Regions from separate parts of the Brumicola blandensis genome, predicted to be linked through region 3. Evidence: predicted binding sites of a transcription regulator. Region 3 holds the regulator's gene; each other region holds the start of a gene.

Region 1 (5,075 bases), on a different contig from region 3:
GCATATTGTTTTACTTATACATAGCTTTAAGTAGTCTTAGTTTTACCCTATATGCCTATGATAAATGGCAGGCCAAACGTGGGGGTTGGCTTATAATGTTAAAAGCCTGATAGTGATATTCTATACGCAACTAGTCGTGTGCACACTGTAGCATTTTATTCTCTACAATAAATTCGATTACATCTGATTTACTTTGAATAGAGGAAGTTAGGAGCTTGGAATAGTTTTTGGTAATTGTACCACAGTCATCATATCCCAACTTGATTGGCCTCCCATCGCGGTTGCTGTTAAAAAACACTACAAAAAACACATCTCCATTATCAAAATAATTTGAGCTACTACTATCGTATTCTGCAAACAGGACATCACCTGCAGAAATATCAGGTGTAAAACTCTTCAGCACAATAAAGCTCTCTTTTAGGCTAACTAAATGATTTTTCCATAGTCTTTTAAGTTCAACGTGCACCAAATCGCTACGGTGTGACATTAATGATTTAAATTCAGGAAAGGTTATAGGACCGCCAACTTTCACAACGACACCTAAGAAACCGGAGGTTTCTAAGTAATGGCTTCTTGATTGTTCAGAACTATTGTATGGACGAGTCCCAGCAGCAGTGCTCGAGAGACAGGTAAAATAAATTGCAATTATGATAACAAATTTGTAAAAAATCACTCTCATCGATTTATTTTCCTTTTTAACTTTCTCAACTAGCATATCTAAATCCCCCCGGATTACCACTATCAATTCCGCTATCACATCGTCTAGTAAAGTATAAAACAACATACGAGTTATGATGTGGGATACTGCCCTCGCATGGTGAACTTTGTAAAATACAAGCTGGATAATAAAGGTATTCTTTTACATGGCATCAACGCAAAAATCAGGCTTGCAGTTTTCTATCAATAATATTCAAGATTACATAATGAATAAGGGACTGCTTGGCGCTATCAGGAACTGGATAGCGATGCGCAAGCAGCGTAAAGAAGCTGAGGAAATTAGTTTTCATTTTTCTCAATTTCTCACTCCTGTCATTGCAAATAGTGACTTTAAACAAGATTTGTCGAGTAAATTAAGACATGACGTGTATTGCGAAGAGTTACATTATGAAGACTGCCGTGACGATGGCTTAGAAAGCGATGAGTTCGACGCTTACTCAAAGCATGCCCTAATTCAACATATAAAATCTCGTACCTATGCGGGCACTGTGCGTGTGATTTCACCTGAAAGTGACAAACAATTACTTCCCATCGAAAAGCACTGTCTTGATAGCGTATTAGATCACGAGTATTTACCTTCGAATTTCCCGCGTGAAGATATTTGTGAAATTTCTCGTCTGGCTGTGCCAAGTGCTTTTAGACGACGCGCGTCTGACAAATTTGTTGGCGCGGCAACCGGTACCATAAATGAATTCATCGACTCAGACAAAGAACTACGATGCTTCCCTTTCATCGCTGTAGGTTTGTATTTTAGTGCTGCGGCGCTATGCCTAAAGCTTGGTAAGAAGCATGCTTACATGATGATGGAACCCAAACTCGCCAAAAGCATGTCTTACGTTGGTATCAAGTTTGAACAAATAGGTCCTGTGATTGAATATCATGGGCAAAGAGCGCCCTACTACATTAACAGAGATATGTTGTTCGCCAATTTAAGTAAAGATTTCACATTCATGTTGGAGAACATTCGAAAAAGCCTGTATGCTCAAACCCTATAATGCGCCCAACGGACACACCTACTTACTGAATCAAAGGGGCAAGCACTGAAATAATCAACCCTAAATGAAAAAGCCCCAGTAAAAACTGAGGCTTTTAAATTGTCTCGACGTTATGTCGATATCTGATATGTTCGCTTAAGCGCGGCGACGCACAGAAATAAGACCCGCTAAGGCAATACCAAGAAGTGCAATGCTCGTTGGTGCAGAAACATCGTTAACCACAACCGCATCGATGAAGTTACCTACAGTTGCAGCAGTTGGGTTGACTGACGTCAGCATAAAATAAGTGTTAAAACCTGAACCGATAAACGAACTAGCAAATGTGCTCCACTCTCTTGTAGTGTGGTCAATGAACTCGAAATTGACTACGTGATCACGATTATTCAAATCACCAGTGAAAATTTCTAAGCGGAAAGATTCGTCGTTGTTAGAGCGCGCTCTGTAAGCAAGCGAATAGGCATATGTAGAGTTCGCTGTTGTTGCAAAAGTTTGATAAATTGAGAAGCTAGTGCCGTCATGTGGGTGCGCATTTAATTCGCCATGCTGATTACCTTCGTAAGAAGTCACGCCGTTAAAACCTGAACGCCAAACTTCGATATTGTCGCCTTGCCAGCCATTTGAATTATCAGATAAGTATGTCCAACCGCTTTGAATGCCTGGCGCCTCAAAACTGCCATTAGAGATAAGTGATGCATTTGCAGCAGAGCTTGCAATAAGTGCCAAAACTGCGATTACTGATTTAAATTTCATTGGAACTTCCCGTTTAAAATATTACTGACAAGATTGCCTAGCAGAGTAAAAGCAAATTATGGACCAAAACATTAACTCATTGATTTAAAACAATATTTAACGTATTAATATGGGCATTCAGCGCATATTGTAAATTTTTCTGACACCCCTCGACTTCAGTGAAATTGAGGTTTTGGATAATGTTCACGCTGAAGATTTTAGTCGCCACACGTAAAGCAAACAAGCGACCTCGACGGCATTTGTGGAGATAAACTGACTGATATTAAACAGGCACCAGTTGATCTGGACAACATTTGGCTTACTAACATTTTTTCAACGTCCGGTTTCTGCGCCGCCGGTAGGCGGCTCTAAAAACACACTAAATGAAAACGTTTATTGCAATAGCTCGATGAGCCGATGAGGCCTATGTTTAATCACATTTAACAGCAAAATAGTTTTCATTGTCGATGACGGCTAGCTGTGGAAAGCTTTTTACTAAATCATCGTAGTCGCTCTCACTCCTCTCTTTTAGTCGGTATGACGCTCTCAAGTGATGCTGCGATACGCTTATGCCTTTTTGTAGAAAGTATTGAGTAGTAAATAGCTTTTATTCTTCTTATACTCTCAACCGATGACATAGATAACTTTGAGGTTGGTAGTTGAATGATAAAAGAGATAACGGAAAGGGCAAACACATGATCAAGTACGTTATCCTTATATTATTCTTTAGTGGGTCGCTTAGTTCAGTCGCTGCCGATACAACGCACAATTCAGTAAACTCGGATATTAAACATCCCGAATATCAAAAAGTCTGGAACTGTTATACAGCGAGCGATGCGCAAGCGCGTAAAAAGCAAGTCACCGAAGGTATTCTGCCCTACATGGTGTTTGAAGGTGAAACTAAGCCTGTTAGTGTCGAAACGCGCATGAGCATGTCCAAAACTCCCGCTTTTTCTGTCGCGGTAATTCACCAAGGTAAGCTCGACTGGAGCGAAGCTTGGGGAAAATTACAAAACGATGGTAGCAATGCTGATTGTGGCAGCCTTTTTCAAGCAGGCTCTCTCGCCAAGCCATTTACGTTGCTCGCAGCGCTACGGATGAAAGCTGCAGGATTGGTTGATTTTGATCAGGATATCGAAACTTATTTTTCATCTTATCGTCTACCTGAGGGTCAGCAAAGCAAAGCTAATCCTATTACGCTGCGCAATTTGCTTTCACATACAGCTGGAATTGTGCGTGGTGGATATGCTGGCTACGCAAAGAGCGAGCAGATGCCGACAGACGAACAGATCGTGCGCGGTGAAGCACCGAGCAATTCGCGAAAAGTAGAAGTAGTTAATGAACCAGGCGCGTCGCTCGCTTACTCAGGTGGCGGATATACTTTAATTGAAATTGCCCTAAAGGATGAGCTGAATAAACCTTTTGAACTGATAATGCGCGATTGGCTGCTCGATCCGGTTGGCATGAAGCAAGCAGATTTCACTGTGCCTTTGCCAATATCTAGTCATCCTCATACCGCGCGCGGACATCAAATCGATGGTGGCATCGTTGCCGGAGGCTGGAACAACTATCCCGAGCAGGCCGCTGCGGGCCTGTGGGCAACGGCTAGGGACTTGGCCATGTTTTTGTTAGAGATGCATAAAGGCTATCATGGTAAAAGTAATGTATTCACTCAGGCCAGTATCGAAGAGATACTAGCGACTCCTATCGCTAACCATGCTTACGGTTTTAGGTTAATTAACGATGGTAACAATCAAGTTTTTATCACTCATTATGGCGGCACTGTGGGATACAGGGCTGGGATTACTATGAACTTGAGAACCGGCAATGGTGCAGTGTTTCTGGCGAATTCGGATAATGGAGCAAACCTTGGTGAAGAATTTTTCAGCGCAGTCTCCCGAGCCTATGAATGGCCGGTGTTTCGAGAGAAAGTCATTAAGCGCGTTAAGCTATCCCCTGAAGTTTTGCAATCACTCACAGGAACTTATATTTTCCCGGCACAGGGCTGGAAAGTGTCGGTGGTGAACCAACAAGACTCTTTAAGATTTGTATTTCCGGCAGGTAATCGCCTTCCCCTTACTATGATTCCGATCCAAGGCAGTGAGTATCAGTTTGCTCACGAAACCGGTGTTATCGCTCGCTTTTTTGACGAAGGAAACGATTTAAAGATTCATTTATTCGGACAAACTGGGAAACGACAGCAGTAGATGAGTTTGGGTGTTGTATATGACACGAGGCGAATGTTAGCGCTGGTTCAATGGTATTACTTGCAATAAACACATAACGATAATAAGTCGATCGTTCAACCGAGTTGATTGCAGGTGAAAGCTTCCTTTCTGGAAATTTGTTAGCTAGGTACGCATTGTGCCAATCCACAACATTGATAAGGTCATTTATGAATGGCGGTTGCCATCCAATTGCACACATTCGTGCGGTAATCGTGACTGTGAAGTTTGTGCCAAAAGCGGACAGTGATAAATACCCTTGCATAATTCACTTATTTAATCTGCATAATCCACACCTGATGACACTTGTCTATCGTTGCAAAACAGAATCACATCTACACCTTCTCAAACAAATACATTGTCGACAATTATCAATTTAAAAAGTATTTTAATTGATATATATTCGATT
Region 2 (5,075 bases), on a different contig from region 3:
CTAATCGCATCCATCAACTGACCTTCAATGTTGGTATCGAGGTAGTTCATAATATTTGCAGCTGACTTCAAGCCGCCCATTTTGGCTGCTTGTGCACCGGCTTGACCGGCAAATTGTTTTTCCATGATCTCATTCAACTCTTGTAGTGCCGCCGGTTGTACTTCTTCCAAGTTGGCAACACGCATTAATAGGTCTAAACGTACTTTCTCAGGGAACTGCGCTAATATCTCGGCTGACTGTTCAGGCTCTAAATATGACATCACGATTGTTTGAATTTGAGGATGCTCATTTCGGATGATCGTAGCGACTTGTTTCGAGTCCATCCATTTTAGAGACTCAAGGCCTTTCGCTCCGCTACCTGTCATAATTTGATCAAGTAGATGCGCGGCCTTATCTTCGCCTAGTGCGGAAATCAATGCACGTTTTACGAAGTCTTGGCTCTTGAAGCCAATAGTCGAGTAATTCTGAATTTCATCAATAAAGTGCGTATGCACTGCAGTAATCTTGTCCTGCGTCATATCGTCCATCGCTGCCATTGCTGCACCGAGTACTTGGACCTGCTTGGGTTCCATGAACTTTAAAATTTGGGCAGCATCTTCTTCAGATAAACTTAACAATAGAATGGATGCTTTTTCAACGCCGTCTAATTTGTTGACGTCGTAGAGCGGTTTTTCTTCTTCAATTTGATCATCAGCCATCTTTTCTATTCCTTATTCGTCTTGTAACAACCAACCGCGCACTACTTGCGCTGATAATTCAGGCTCGTTCGCAACTAAGGCTCGTACTGCTTTCAGTACATCTTCATCTTTACGCAGGTTTGGCAGCATCAATGAACCATCTGCAGCAAAACCGACTTGTGTTTCGTCGAATTCATCGCTTAGCATCGCGATAGGATCATCACCTAAGTCTAGATCAGATTCATCAAATTCGTCATCAGCAATATTATTCTCTGGGAAGATAAGTTTCATCAACATTGGGCGAACCACAAAGAAGATGAGAACAATAATGACTAAGGCACCCAATACTAACTTTAAGATTGGCATAAAGCGCTCTTGTTCCCACAGTGGCTTTTCTTCAATCGCACCCAAATCAATTCGATTGAATGGAATGCTAACCACCTCTAAAGAGTCTCCGCGAGTCACATCAAAACCAATACCGCCTTGCAACAAGCGACGAATATTTAACAGTTCCTCTTGGCTTTTAGGTGTCATTGATACGGTACCATCCTCAGCTGTAGCTGAAGTATAGTCCACAGCCACAGAAACACTAAGGCGACGAATTACACCGCTTTGCTTTTTAGTGTGGCTGATCGTTGTATCTAATTCGTAGTTACGGGTTGATTCTTTACTGTTACTTCCTGGGACAGGAGCACCGTTAGCACCACCACCCGCATTTTCTGGGATGTTGGCATCTAATGGCGGTTGATTCGAGAGAGCCCCGGGAATGCCCGCAATTACGTTGCCAACATTGTTTTGTTCTGAAATCATTTCGCTGCGCACAGCCGGCAAGTCTGGATTATAGCGACGTTGAGTTTGCTCAGTCGCAGTAAAGTCCATGGTAACGTCGGCTTGTGCTGTATAATTACCCAAACCTAATACAGGGATCAGAATAGAATCTATCTTTTCCATGTATTCTGATTCACGTTTTTTCTCTAACTCATATTCTTTTCTGGCAGCCGATGCACCTGCATCTTGTGATCCCGAATTCAATAAACGCCCATTGTTATCGGTGACGGTGACTCTACTAGGCTCCATGCCTTGCACAGCGCTGGCCACAATATCAACAATAGAGTCAACTTCTTCTCCCGAAATCACATTGCCACGGCGAGCGGTTACCACAACCGTTGCGCTTGCCTTTTTCTCTCTGCGGGCAAACACGTTCTCTTTGGGTAAAGCAAGCAACACTCTGGCTCTACCGATACCATTCATGTCTTCAATTGTACGTGCAATCTGTTGTTCGCGAGCATGCTTCAAACGCTCCATTTCAACGCGCTGACTCACACCAAAGCCCATATCTTGCATGATAATATCAGTGCCTTGGGACGCTTCATTACTAATACCGTTGCGCGCCATGCCGAACTTCACATCTTTAAATTGTGACTCAACGACATAAACTGTATTGCCTTCTAGCTTGTACTGAATTTCGTTTTGGTCGAGATAATCAAGCGTTTCAATCAGCTCTTGAGTAGGCATTTGAGCCAAAGGACGGTAAGTCGGCTCTTTTGACCACAAAAACACGAAAAAGGCGATGGCGATACAAATCACTAAGGTAACAACCAAGGTAATTTGTCTAACCATCTCAGTAGTACCCAACTGGTCTACCAAACTGGGTTTTGACTCTACTGCATCATCTCCGTTATCAAGATTATCGGATAGTGCGAGTTCTGTACTTGCTGCTTCAGCCACGACTTAGTTCCTTAAACCGGCATATTCATAATAGTTTTGTAGGCTTCAAGTACTTTGTTACGTACTTGCATGGTTGCTTCAAAAGCAATACCCGCCTTTTCTTTGGCAATCATGACATCAGCTAGACTGAGGTCGGGGTTGCCCATATCAAATGACTTTTGCATTTCACGAGAGGTCGCCTGCATATCGTTCACATTGTTTACTGCTTGACTCAACATATCTGAGAATTGCGCACCTGAAGTATTTCCCAAGCCCGCTGGCATACCAGATTGAATAGGTGACTGAATAGGTTTGATATCACCCATCATTGCCTGCATTTCCTGATAAATTGAGTTTGCTTTAATGTCCATCACAATGCCTCTTGTGTCATTATTTTGAATTTCTGCGGCCTAATACCGACGATTGATGTGGATTTTGCAATAACAGTGCCAACTTCATGAACTAGCTTGTAGCGCAATACAGGCAAGGCTTTAGTGATATATTTGGGATAAGAAAGTGAGTGACAAAAAAATGCCGCTAAAGGCTAGCGGCATAATAGGGATGACATCCTGTCTTTACTGCTTACAAACAAGCATTGGGAAATCGTACTTAAAAATAGACTTAGTTCGGAACCTCAATACCAGAATCACGCATTCTTGCTAACTTATAGCGCAACGTTCTTGGGCTTATACCCAACTTCTCTGCAACGTCTTTACGCTTGCCATTAAAAGCTTGTAAAGCGTCCAGAATGATCTGATGTTCTTGATATCGAAGTTCTGACCCTAATAAATTGTTATCGACAGCGTCGGTATTTTCTTCAGTCTCAGCATTAAAATGTGTACTTGTGGTACGTTCTACGTTGTTCGTCGCTTCAATCATCAAGTCGTCGCTATCTATATTGCCCTCTTCAGACAAAATTAATGCGCGTTGAATAACGTTTTCTAGCTCACGAACATTGCCCGGCCACGTATGCTGCATCAGCTTATGTTGGGCCGCCATAGTAATATCGGGCACCACGATGCCTTGCGCAGAAGCATGACGCTGAATCATATGTTTCGCCAATGGGATGATATCGCCAATACGCTGACTGAGTGGCTGCCAAGTGATAGGGAACACATTCAATCGATAGTATAAATCTTCTCTAAACTTCCCTTCATCTACTGCAAGTTTTAGATCGCGATTACTCGTCGCTATTACTCTCACATTTAAGGAAATCGTTTTTCTACCGCCTAAGCGCTCAACTTCGCGCTCTTGTAGAACTCGCAGTAATTTAGCTTGTAAAGCTAAGTCCATCTCAGTAATTTCATCTAACAACAAGGTGCCTTCTTGCGCCTGTTCGAACTTACCAGGACAAGCTTGAACCGCACCTGTAAACGCACCTTTTTCATAGCCAAACAGCGTGGCTTCTAGCATGTTTTCTGGAATTGCAGCACAATTGATGGCAACAAATGGAGATGAATTACGACGACTTTGATCATGGATGTAGCGCGATAACACTTCTTTACCTGAACCACTTGGTCCTAGCACCATCACAGTGGCATCGGATTTGGCGACTTTGCGCGCCAGCTCTAGCATACGAATACTTGATGGATCTGCCACAATCGGTGTTGTGGATTCAACTTTCTGTGCCGGCGCATAACGCCCAACTAAGTTCAATAATACTTCAGGAGCGAATGGTTTCGATAAGTAATCGGTTGCACCATCGCGCATTGCCTGAATTGCATCGTCAATATTTGCAAATGCAGTCATCAACAACATGGGTAATTTAGGGTATTTTGCTTTCACACTCTTTAACAACGACAGGCCGCTCATGCCACCCATCTGAATATCGCTCACCACCAAATCAAACGACGCACTGCCCAGTTTGACCATCGCATTTTCAGCTGAATCAACCGGTGTGACCTGATAACCTCCAAGCATGAGTGTATCAACTAGGGCTTCTCTCAAGCCATGGTCGTCTTCAACAATGAGAATTTTGGTTTTACTCATATCGCGGCTCCATATTCAATTTTCTTGGTTTGAGGGGTGATTGTTACGGCTTTGCTCGCACTGCTTAAACAAGGAAGCATGAGGGTAAAACAAGCGCCTTTGTGTTGATTATTTTCAGCTCTGATAAAACCTTTGTGAGACTTTGCCACAGATTTCACCACCGCTAGTCCAAGGCCTGTGCCTTGAGATTTTGTTGTAAAGAACGGTTCGAATATTCTATCGATCTGCTCACTAGATAAACCACAACCTTGATCTTTAACCTTAATGCGAATGTAGTTTACGTCGTCTTCATTAACTACATCACAGTTCACATGGATTACATCACCCTCTTTAGATACTTGAATGGCATTGTGCAGTAGATTACTGATAGCGCCAGTTAATGCAGTTTCATTCCCCATCAATTCAGCATCTAGTGGTTTATCATCCAATTTGAGGTGGATTGATTTAGTGCCAAGCAGGGCATCTACCGCTTCAACGCTATTCACCATGACTTGATACAAGGTAAGTGGCGCTACGATTTGTTGCTCGCCGCTTTTCGCAAATAGAAGCATGTCATTCACTTGGCTTTCTAGGTCTTTCAACCGGTTCTGCAAGTTGGTGGTGAAACGGTCAGCCATATCGTTATTTAGATTGAGTGAGCGTAAATTGGCTGCATATAGCATGGCAGAAGATAATGGCGTACGCACTTGATGTGCAAGTGAG
Region 3 (5,075 bases):
ATGACCTACTTGAATATGTAAACTTTGAGCAGCCTGAATACACTATCTACTTAGCCGAGACCGGCGAGAGTTGGCAACTTGTCGCAAGTGAAGGAACGTTTTATGACAACAATCGACTAGAGCTTGCCTCGGATGTTGTGATCAGTAGTCAACAAACTAACGACTACATACAAACCATTTCTACTGACTACATTTCTTTTAGTTTAGACACTCAAGAATTGTCTTCAGATCAACCAGTCGCTATATCTGGTTCGAATTTTACGATTAATAGTATTGGGTTTAGCGCAAATCTAGAAACCCAACAATACGAGTTAAAAAAACATGTTGAAACTGAATACTTACCTACTCGCTAGTTGCTTAACGCTAGGTTTAGCGTTTTCGAGCACAGCGCAGGAAATCATTCAAAAGAGTGATTTTGAGCAACCCATTAGACTTGAGTCTGAAAATACCTTTGCCGATAGTAAAGAGAAAGTGCTGTTTTACGAGGGTAACGTCAAGATTACTCAAGGTAGCTTAAAAATTAGCGCCGATAAAATGGAAGTGATAGGCACCAATGGGGCTGGGCGTGAAATTTTTATTGCCACCGGCAAACCTGCTTCTTATATCCAACAATTGGCCGACGGCAGCATGGTCGAAGCCCGTGCGAATGAAATCAAATACATTAAAGCTGACCGCACCATTTCTTTGAAAGGCAATGCACAACTTCTGCAGAATGCCTTTACGATTGAAGGTGATTCAATTATTTTTGATATGCAAAAAGAACAGGTGCTGGCCAACACAAATGAGAAAAGTAACACGCCTACCGTGACAATTTTCAGTCCAGATACGATTCAGAAAACCAAAGACACCTTGAAAAATAAAGCAGAAGACGCAGATAAGAAGCAAGAGGACGATCAATAGTGAGTAAACTCGTTGCCAATCATCTCGCCAAGTCATACAAAGCTAGGCAAGTCGTTAGAGACGTCAGTATTGAGGTATCCACAGGCCAAATCGTTGGCTTGTTAGGCCCCAATGGCGCCGGTAAAACCACTACTTTTTACATGATCGTTGGGCTCGTACCTATCGATAAAGGTGAAATTTTCATTGATCAGCTAGATTTATCAATTCAGCCCATGCATGAGAGAGCAAGACACGGTATCGGTTATTTACCGCAAGAAGCTTCGATTTTCCGGAAACTAACGGTATATGAAAATCTAATGGCTATTTTGCAAACGAGAAAAGAACTCACAAAAGACCAGCGCGAGCAACAAGCCGATGATTTAATGGATGAATTTAATGTGAATCATATTCGAAACAATCTTGGGATGAGTTTGTCAGGCGGGGAGCGGCGTAGAGTCGAGATCGCGCGAGCTTTAGCAGCAAATCCTAAATTTATTTTGCTCGATGAACCCTTCGCCGGTGTTGACCCAATTTCTGTTAATGATATAAAGAAGATAATACAACAATTAAAAGAACGTGATATTGGTGTATTAATAACTGACCACAATGTTCGAGAAACCCTCGATGTTTGTGAACAAGCGTATATAGTAAGTCATGGCGAACTAATCGCCTCAGGCAGTGCTGAGGAAGTTCTCAGTAACCAAAAAGTGCGAGATGTTTATCTCGGTGAACAATTTGTCTTATAGGTATTCCGTATCATGTTTAGAATTCGGCACGTCTCGCCGTTAACATTAGGTCAAGGGCATCAATGAAGCCTTCATTGCAGTTAAAATTCAGTCAACAACTTACGATGACGCCTCAGTTGCAGCAGGCGATCAAGCTATTACAGTTATCTACGCTAGACCTGCAACAAGAAATCCAAGAAGCGCTTGACTCAAATCCCTTATTGGAAATTGATGAAAGTGAACACAATAATGACAAGCAGTCAGAAGAGAATAGTGCAAACGATAGAGAGCAAGCTGATTCTAGCGACCTCAATTCGGCAAATTCTGACAACATCGATAGTCATGACGCCTTAGAAAACAATCAACTCACTGATGATTTACCGATCGACAGTTCATGGGAAGAATACCTCAGTTCGTCTTCTGCACCAGCAACGATGACAGGTGGCTCAAGCCCCGACGACGACTACGTCTTTCAAGGTGAGACCTCAGAAAATATCCAAGACCACTTAATCTGGCAGATGGAATTAACGCCCTTCTCTGATATTGACCGTTCTATCGCTATCGCAATTATCGACAGTATCGACGAATCAGGCTATTTAACCGTCAGTTGCGAAGACATTTTGGATAGCTTACAAAACGAAGAGATTGAGCTTGATGAAGTGGAATGTGTTTTAAAACGCATTCAAATGTTTGACCCTATTGGCTCTGGGTCCCGCTCACCTCAAGAATGCTTGCTGGTGCAACTCAATCAGTTTGCTCCCGACACACCTTGGGTCGCTGAAACTAAACATTTGCTAAGCGAACACAGTGATTTACTAAGTAGTAAAGACTACCGCACTTTAATGCGTAAAACGAAGTTGAAAGAAGACCAACTGCGTGAAGTGATGCGTCTGCTACAAACACTCAATCCCCGTCCTGGGAGTGAGATAGCAACCAAAGAGCCGGAATATGTCATTCCAGATGTCACTGTGCTCAAGAAAAACGGTCGCTGGGTTGTTGAATTAAATAATGATTCACTGCCGCCATTAGTGGTTAATCAAGAGTATGCGGCCTTAAGTAAAAGTACAAAAAATTCGAACGATTCCCAATTTATTAAGTCTCATTTACAAGAGGCGAAATGGTTTATCAAAAGTTTAGAAAGCCGCAACGAAACACTCCTAAAGGTGTCTCATTGTATTGTGCAGCAACAAATGGGCTTTTTTGAACACGGCCCAGAAATGATGAAACCGATGGTACTAAATGACGTAGCTGAAATGGTGGATATGCACGAATCGACTATATCTCGAGTTACCACACAAAAGTATATGCACACGCCACGTGGCATTTATGAGTTAAAGTACTTTTTCTCTAGCCATGTTTCTACTGAGTCTGGAGGAGAGTGTTCATCTACTGCGATAAGAGCATTAATTAAGAAGTTAGTGGCTGCAGAGTTACCTAGCAAGCCATTAAGTGATAGCAAGATTGCGCAATTGTTAGCTGATCAAGGTATTCAAGTTGCACGGCGGACAATTGCGAAATATCGAGAGTCTCTCTCGATTCCCCCGTCGAACCAAAGAAAAAGTCTTTTATAAGACGACATTAGAGGACGTAACATTATGCAAATTAATCTAACAGGTCACCACGTAGATATTACAGATTCACTCAGAGCATATGTCGATACTAAGTTTGAGAAGTTAGAACGACACTTCGACCATATCAGCAACGTACACGTGGTGTTAAACGTCGAAAAGCTGAGCCAAAAAGCAGAAGCTACTGTGCATTTAAAGGGTGACGTTGTTCACGCAAATGCCGAGCATAATGACATGTATGCAGCCATTGATGGCCTTATCGATAAACTAGACAGACAGGTTATTAAACACAAGGAAAAACTAAAGCGACACTAGTTGCTTAAGAGTTAATATGATCATATCTGATATCATTTCTTTAGACCGCACTGAATGTGCGGTCGATTGTCACAGTAAAAAAAGAATTTTCGAAGTCATCAGCGAGATTGCGGCCAGAGAAAACCCATCATTAGCACTTGGCGATATACTCGCGAGTATAGTGAGCCGAGAAAAAATGGGCAGCACAGGTATTGGAAATGGCATTGCCATTCCTCATGGCCGTATCGACGGCATAGACGATATCGTAGCTGTTGTCGTCACGAGTGAAGAACCTATCGACTTTGACGCTATAGACGACAGACCCGTTGATATTTTCTTTGCACTATTAGTACCATCAGAGCAAACAGAAGAGCATCTTCAGACACTTTCTTCTATTGCACAAAAACTCAGTGATAAAGAAATCGTGAAAACGATTAGAAAAGCCACAAGTAAAGACCAAATAATCGCAGCGCTAGCATAACCAAAACCTAGAATAAGGGGCTCATCATTGAATCTAATCATCATTAGCGGACGCTCCGGTTCAGGCAAATCAATAGCATTGCGCGCCCTAGAAGACTTGGGCTACTACTGCGTAGACAATATTCCGGTCAGCTTACTCCCCACGCTAACGCATACCTTGGCCGATGAGAATGAAAAAGTAGCCGTTAGCATCGACGTACGAAACATTCCCAAAATGGCTAACGAAGTGTCTGAAATTGTCGACTTCTTACCAGATATTTGGGAAGTGACTATTTTATATCTGGATGCAAGTGACGATGTACTTATCAAACGCTATAGTGAGACGCGCCGCTTACATCCCTTGTTCAAACTGAACAAATCATTGTCGGAATCGATTGAGGCTGAGCGTGAAATCCTCGTGCCAGTATCAGAAAAAGCAGACTTGCATATCAATACCGATAATTTATCGCTACATGAGCTCTCTGAACTCATTAGAGAGCGCGTATTAGGGAAGAAGAGCACTAACCTCGTTATCGTCTTTGAGTCCTTTGGTTTTAAATACGGTATACCAAAAGATGCTGATTATGTGTTTGATGCCCGTTTTCTGCCCAACCCGCACTGGGAACCCGATCTTAAACCTCTGACTGGCTTAGATGGCCCTGTACAAGTATTCCTTGGCGGCCAACCTCTAGTGACCAAGTTCATTTGGCAAATCCAAAATCTTATTAGTACTTGGTTACCGCATTTAGAGCGTAATAATCGAAGTTACGTGACTGTTGCGATCGGCTGTACTGGTGGCCAACATCGCTCAGTTTTTGTGGCCGAGTCATTGTGTAGCAGTTTCCGTTCTAGCCACGGTGACGTGCAAGTGAGACACCGCGAGTTGAAAATCATTAAAGCGCTTGAAAATAAGCCTGAAGATGGCGACGAGGCTACTCGGCTATGACTCTTGAAAAACAACTTACCATCGTTAACAAGCTAGGTTTACACGCCAGAGCTGCAACACAGTTAGCCAAGCTTGCCAATCAGTTTGAATCCTCTATCACCCTTCATCAAGGCGATAAAGAAGCGTTTGCCAATAGTGTTTTAGCCTTGATGATGCTTGAAAGCAGTCAAGGCAAACAGGTTCTGCTGCGTTGCGATGGTCCAG
Region 4 (5,075 bases), on a different contig from region 3:
CAACAGCGCCAATTCTTTCAAGATGCGAGTCAATTCAAAGACAATCAAATTGGTCACTGGTTAAACCATGATGTATTGGTGTTGCCACTCAATGCCAAAGTCAGTGACGCCTTACGTTTGATACGCCGCGAAGTACCTGAATCAACCGAATGTATCTTTTTAGTCAACAGAACTGGGCAGTTTTCTTCAGCCGTGAAGTTTGATCGGCTTTTTCGTGCGCCAGAACATATTCCATTGGTCGACTTATCGGTTGAATTCATCAGTGTAATTAAGGCAGAACAAGATGCAGTGCAAGCTGCTAGAGTCGTTCAGAACAGCGGATTTATTTCGTTACCCGTGTTGGATGATACCAATAAGCTATTGGGCCGCGTTGATATTGTCACTGCTTGTGAATTAGTGAATGAAGATTATGAACGACAAGTCATGTCATCTGCAGGTATGGACGAAAACGAGGATTTGTTCTCTAGTGTGAGAAAGAGTGCAAAAAAGCGTGCTATTTGGCTGGGTATCAATTTGGTCACCGCTTTTCTAGCCTCATGGTTCATTGGCTTGTTTGAGGCGACTCTTCAAGAGGTAGTGGCATTGGCTGTATTGATGCCAGTAGTTGCAAGTATGGGCGGAATAGCGGGCAGTCAAACACTCACCCTAATCGTTCGTGGCCTAGCGCTAGGGCAAGTCACTGACAGTAACCGCAAAGCGTTACTAGAAAAAGAATTGAAGGTAGGTTTGTTGAATGGTGTCATTTGGGCAACTGTGGTTGGTGCAATTGCTTACTTGTGGTTCGATAGTAGTTTACTTGGCATCGTGATTTCTATTGCCATTCTATTGAATATAGCAATGGCAGCATTAACCGGCGTGTTGCTACCTATCGTATTGAATAAGTTAAAGATAGACCCTGCGTTATCAGGGTCTGTCATTCTTACAACGGTAACCGACATCGTTGGCTTTGTGGCTTTCTTAGGGTTAGGTAGCTTGTTACTGCTCTAAGCTCGCCTTAATTAGCCGTTAAGACTTGCCACTGTCGTACGCATTTTTACCGATCCAATCGACTCGGTATAAATCGCGTCGACGGTCTAAATAATTGCGTACCGAGCCCTCATTTTTCAACTTCGTGAGCTTGTTATAATCTAAATCGACTATTAAGGTCATTTCAGTGTTAGGCGTGGTTTCCGACACAATTGCGTCATGTGGGAAAGCAAAATCCGAGGGCGAAAATACAGCCGTTTGTCCGTATTGAATATCAACGTTGTCTACTTTAGGCAAGTTACCCACACTACCAGCAATGGCAACGTAACATTCATTCTCTATCGCTCTAGCTTGCGCACAACGACGAACTCTCAGGTAACCATTCTTAGTGTCAGTCCAAAATGGCACAAACAACACCTGCATATCTTGCTCATTTAAAATACGCGCAAGCTCTGGGAACTCAACGTCGTAACAAATCAGCACACCTATTTTACCAAAATCAGTGTCGAACACCTTAAGCTCATCCCCGCCTTTCATGATCCAATCAGACTTTTCATGAGGTGTAGGATGCAGCTTCGACTGTGCTTCTAATGAGCCATCACGATGACAAACATAACTCACGTTATATAGCTCATCATCTTCAATGACAGGCACTGAACCAGCGATAATATTAATATTATAGGTGATCGCAAGCTTAGAAATGGCAGTGATGATTTCATCGGTGTAGGTCGCTAGATGCCAAATTGCATCAATTGAACTATCTGAGTCAGCTAAGCCCATTAGCGGCGCATTGAAAAACTCAGGAAACAATGCAACATCACACGAGTAATCAGATAAGGCATCGACGAAGTATTCTACTTGCTGAAGCAATTCACCAACATTTTCAAAGTAACGCATTTGCCATTGAACACATCCAATACGCGCTGACTCTTTAACACCATTAATAATAGATGGCTTCTCTGCATCGTAGTATATGTTGTGCCACTGCAATAACGTTGCATAGCCACGTGACGCTTTATCTTCCGGTAAATAGGCCTTTAAAATTTGCTTCACTTCGAAGCCATTAGAAATTTGAAAGGTCAGGATAGGATCGAAAATGTCCTTTGATTTAACTTTCTCAATATATTCGTATGGAGTTAGTTCGCTAGAATACTTTGAATAATTAGGAATGCGACCACCGGCCATAATAGACTGAAGGTTCAGGTTGCGACAAATCTCTTTGCGCGCCTCATACAAACGTCGGCCTAAACGCAAGCCTCGGTAGTCATTCGATACGAATATATCAACGCCATAAAGAACATCACCTTTGGGATCGTGCGTGGTTAAGTAAGCATCACCGGTAATTTGATCGTAAGTGTGCTTGTCACCAAATTTGTCATAGTCAACAATCACAGCAAATGCTGCGGCAACAACTTTACCCTTATCTTCTATGCATATTTGTCCATCGGGGAAGGTATTGAGTTGGGCTTGGTATTCGCGTAATTTCCAAGCGCCACCAACGTGTTGATACACGTCATCCATTAACTCTTTAATGTCGTCGAAATCGTCGAGCGTTAAATGGCGAAGTTCTAATAGGTGTTCACCCTCACCTGCATGACTCATGTCTTGACTCATAAAATCCCAAATTAGCTTATAGAAGCTCTTATGTTAGAGCAAATTGTGCTGAACTCAAGGTTTGTTAGAAGTCTGCTTGCTCAAATCAATAGTAAGTGACCTTTCGTATTTTTTTCGGCTTGGCTGTTGAAAGGTAGATGTCATAGACTCGTGACATGTCTAGCTCTAATTCCGTTGCGTATGTGTCTTCACCTACGGGGTAACTCTTTACAACACGAGCGCCTCGAATAACGCCTTCCACCGAGCTTTTTAACTGGTTGTTTGTCAGGATCAAATTTGCTAACTCTTGCTCACCGTCAACTTTTTGGCCATAAACTTGTTCCGCCAATTCGCGGTAGGCGTCAAGTTTTGATGCCTTTATCGCCATCAGTGTTTTGGTAGAATCATCCGACGCCAGTTGTGCATCTATTGGTGCATAACCCACAGCACTGAGCACAGGATAAGATTCAGGCTCAATCGTTTCCCATTCCACATGCTTGGTAAACATTGAGCTACAGCCCGACAAAGCGGCGACAGCGAAAAGCATCATCGCGCTCATTAGAAGCTGTTTTTTATTTGGTAAATAGTTCGTATACTCTTGCATGGTTGTTTCCTACTGCCTTGCTTTGTTGTTTTAGCAGAGTCTATCTAGTAGCTTTTCTTAATAGACGCTGTATTCATATGCTTCGTTATTGAGACACTAAGCAATAAGCGAACCAACTATTTCAGATTAAACCTTCAAATCCTCTAAATGTGCCTTATGGCATATAACTTGTATAGCCAAAGCAATAACACTGTTTTTTGACAGTATCAGTTTAGTCTTAGTTGTCTTGCAGAGACTCATAAATGCAATGCAACCTTGAACAGCATAACGTTGAGCACATTGATATGAAAACACCTTGGTACACTATTTTTGGGTTTGTTCTTTTGTCACTTAGTTTTAGCCACACAGCTAAGGCGGCCTGGTTCTCAGCCACTGGGCAAGCAGCTATTCTAAACGGTGATAAAGTGGCTGCTAGAGAACAGGCAACAGAAGAAGCAATTAAGCAAGCCTTATTGTTTGCTGGCGCATCTGTGCGAAGCGTACAACAAATGACGAACGGTCTACTGATGGATGATCATTTAGAGATTCGCTCTAGTGGTGAGGTAAATACGATTGAGTTTATTGAAGAGGTATATGAAGATGGCTATGTCACCGTATCTATTCGCGCAGATATCTTTTCACAAGAATCACAATGCAGCGCAGCCGATTATACCAAGCGTATTGCAACTACATATTTCCCTTTACGCTACGGTGCACAAGCGGCGGATGGCCAGCTACATACTTTCGGTGAAGCGGCAGCAATGAAGCTTCAGGAGACATTTGCGGCTATCACAACAAGTCTTACCGTCTCTGATGTAGAACCGTATATTCTAAATTGGCATACAACAAATCAAGCAATGCAGGCCGTCAGACTGGCAGAAAAAACGGATGTTCAGTATGTATTAGCAATTACCATTGATGACATTAGCGTAGAGCGCAATCAATCGAATGCGTTTACGTTTTGGAAGGGTGAACAAGCGGTGCGAAACCTTGCCTATAGCATCACGCTATTGAACGGTGCTTCAGGTGAAACCTTGATGAGTAAGCAATATCGACTATCAGAAGCTTGGGAGTTTGACCGGACCAAAACTGTCGACGTGCATTCAGATCAATTTTGGCGAAGTCGTTTCGGCCGTGCTGTTTTAGAGAGCATGCAGCAAGCAGCAGTCGACTTAGAAGAATTTGCCATGTGCGAGCCGACTATGGGTAGAATCTTGGCAGTAGCAAACAACCAACTACAAATTAACCTTGGTGAAAACCAACAAGTGAAAGCTGGAGACCAACTTACCTTATTTAGTGTAAAACAAATTCAGGACAACTTTGGTCAACAATATAAGCAGTTTGTGTTACACCCTACTCCTCTTGTTGTGACACAAGTATTTGCTGAAACAGCCACGGTCACTAGCCGAGACCGAAGCCTTTTAGGTAATATTCAAGCAAATGATTTTGTTGCTAGGCAATAATCGTCGATTGATTTGACGCTTCATTTATTCTGTAAGCTCAGCAGCACAATGTCGGTAAAACGCACCGACTTGTTTTGATTCATAAAGTAGCACAAAATAAGGCTTTGCCCCTCCACCCCTTAGTTTAACTGGATAAAACGAGGACCTCCTAAGTCTTTGATACAGGTTCAAGTCCTGTAGGGGTGGCCAGTTTTTGTTTATCGTAACCTATAACTTACTAAACAAGCCGATGTTATATTTGTCGGTTTGGGTAATATCGGTGTAAACTCCCCTCCAATCAACGACGACTTTATTGATGTAAATGTAGATGACGCAAAAGAACTCGTTAAACTAGGCGCAGTAGGCGAACTTATTGGCTGGGTCTATAACAAAAAACGTGAATTGCTCGACTGTGGCATAATTACCAATAAATATACAGCAGAGCATCTGCTAGAGATGAAGTAAATGACTGAACACACAAACAAACCGAA

Evidence for each region. The regulator sigma-54, encoded in region 3, starts transcription at its own class of promoters, with help from an activator protein. The targets are predictions, from matches to a motif close to GTTGGCACGNNNNTNGNNT.
Region 1: RM544_RS00935 (PEP-CTERM sorting domain-containing protein) is a predicted target of sigma-54. The motif match lies at 2,512-2,530, and genes of this name have one in related genera.
Region 2: fliE (flagellar hook-basal body complex protein FliE) is a predicted target of sigma-54. The motif match lies at 2,820-2,838, and genes of this name have one in related genera.
Region 4: RM544_RS09505 (flagellar assembly protein FlgT) is a predicted target of sigma-54. The motif match lies at 3,319-3,337, and genes of this name have one in related genera.

What each region holds. Positions count from the first base shown of each region.
Region 1 covers NZ_JAVRIE010000001.1:213,975-219,049, reverse strand. The annotation lists gene RM544_RS00945 (hypothetical protein) at 131-715, opposite strand; gene RM544_RS00940 (PEP-CTERM/exosortase system-associated acyltransferase) at 864-1,712, shown strand; gene RM544_RS00935 (PEP-CTERM sorting domain-containing protein) at 1,848-2,462, opposite strand; gene RM544_RS00930 (serine hydrolase domain-containing protein) at 3,137-4,648, shown strand.
Region 2 covers NZ_JAVRIE010000003.1:301,931-307,005, reverse strand. The annotation lists gene fliG (flagellar motor switch protein FliG) at 1-698, opposite strand, end outside; gene fliF (flagellar basal-body MS-ring/collar protein FliF) at 711-2,405, opposite strand; gene fliE (flagellar hook-basal body complex protein FliE) at 2,417-2,755, opposite strand; gene RM544_RS09790 (sigma-54-dependent transcriptional regulator) at 3,006-4,373, opposite strand; gene RM544_RS09785 (sensor histidine kinase) at 4,370-5,075, opposite strand, start outside.
Region 3 covers NZ_JAVRIE010000007.1:239,365-244,439, forward strand. The annotation lists gene lptC (LPS export ABC transporter periplasmic protein LptC) at 1-353, shown strand, start outside; gene lptA (lipopolysaccharide transport periplasmic protein LptA) at 322-900, shown strand; gene lptB (LPS export ABC transporter ATP-binding protein) at 900-1,625, shown strand; gene RM544_RS16290 (RNA polymerase factor sigma-54) at 1,688-3,175, shown strand; gene hpf (ribosome hibernation promoting factor) at 3,200-3,487, shown strand; gene ptsN (PTS IIA-like nitrogen regulatory protein PtsN) at 3,504-3,947, shown strand; gene rapZ (RNase adapter RapZ) at 3,975-4,871, shown strand; gene RM544_RS16310 (HPr family phosphocarrier protein) at 4,868-5,075, shown strand, end outside.
Region 4 covers NZ_JAVRIE010000003.1:240,310-245,384, reverse strand. The annotation lists gene RM544_RS09520 (magnesium transporter) at 1-987, shown strand, start outside; gene RM544_RS09515 (bifunctional GNAT family N-acetyltransferase/carbon-nitrogen hydrolase family protein) at 1,006-2,580, opposite strand; gene RM544_RS09510 (LPP20 family lipoprotein) at 2,666-3,118, opposite strand; gene RM544_RS09505 (flagellar assembly protein FlgT) at 3,406-4,605, shown strand; tRNA gene RM544_RS09500 (tRNA-Arg) at 4,719-4,794, shown strand; partial or broken gene RM544_RS09495 (hypothetical protein) at 4,834-5,049, shown strand; gene RM544_RS09490 (PfkB family carbohydrate kinase) at 5,050-5,075, shown strand, end outside.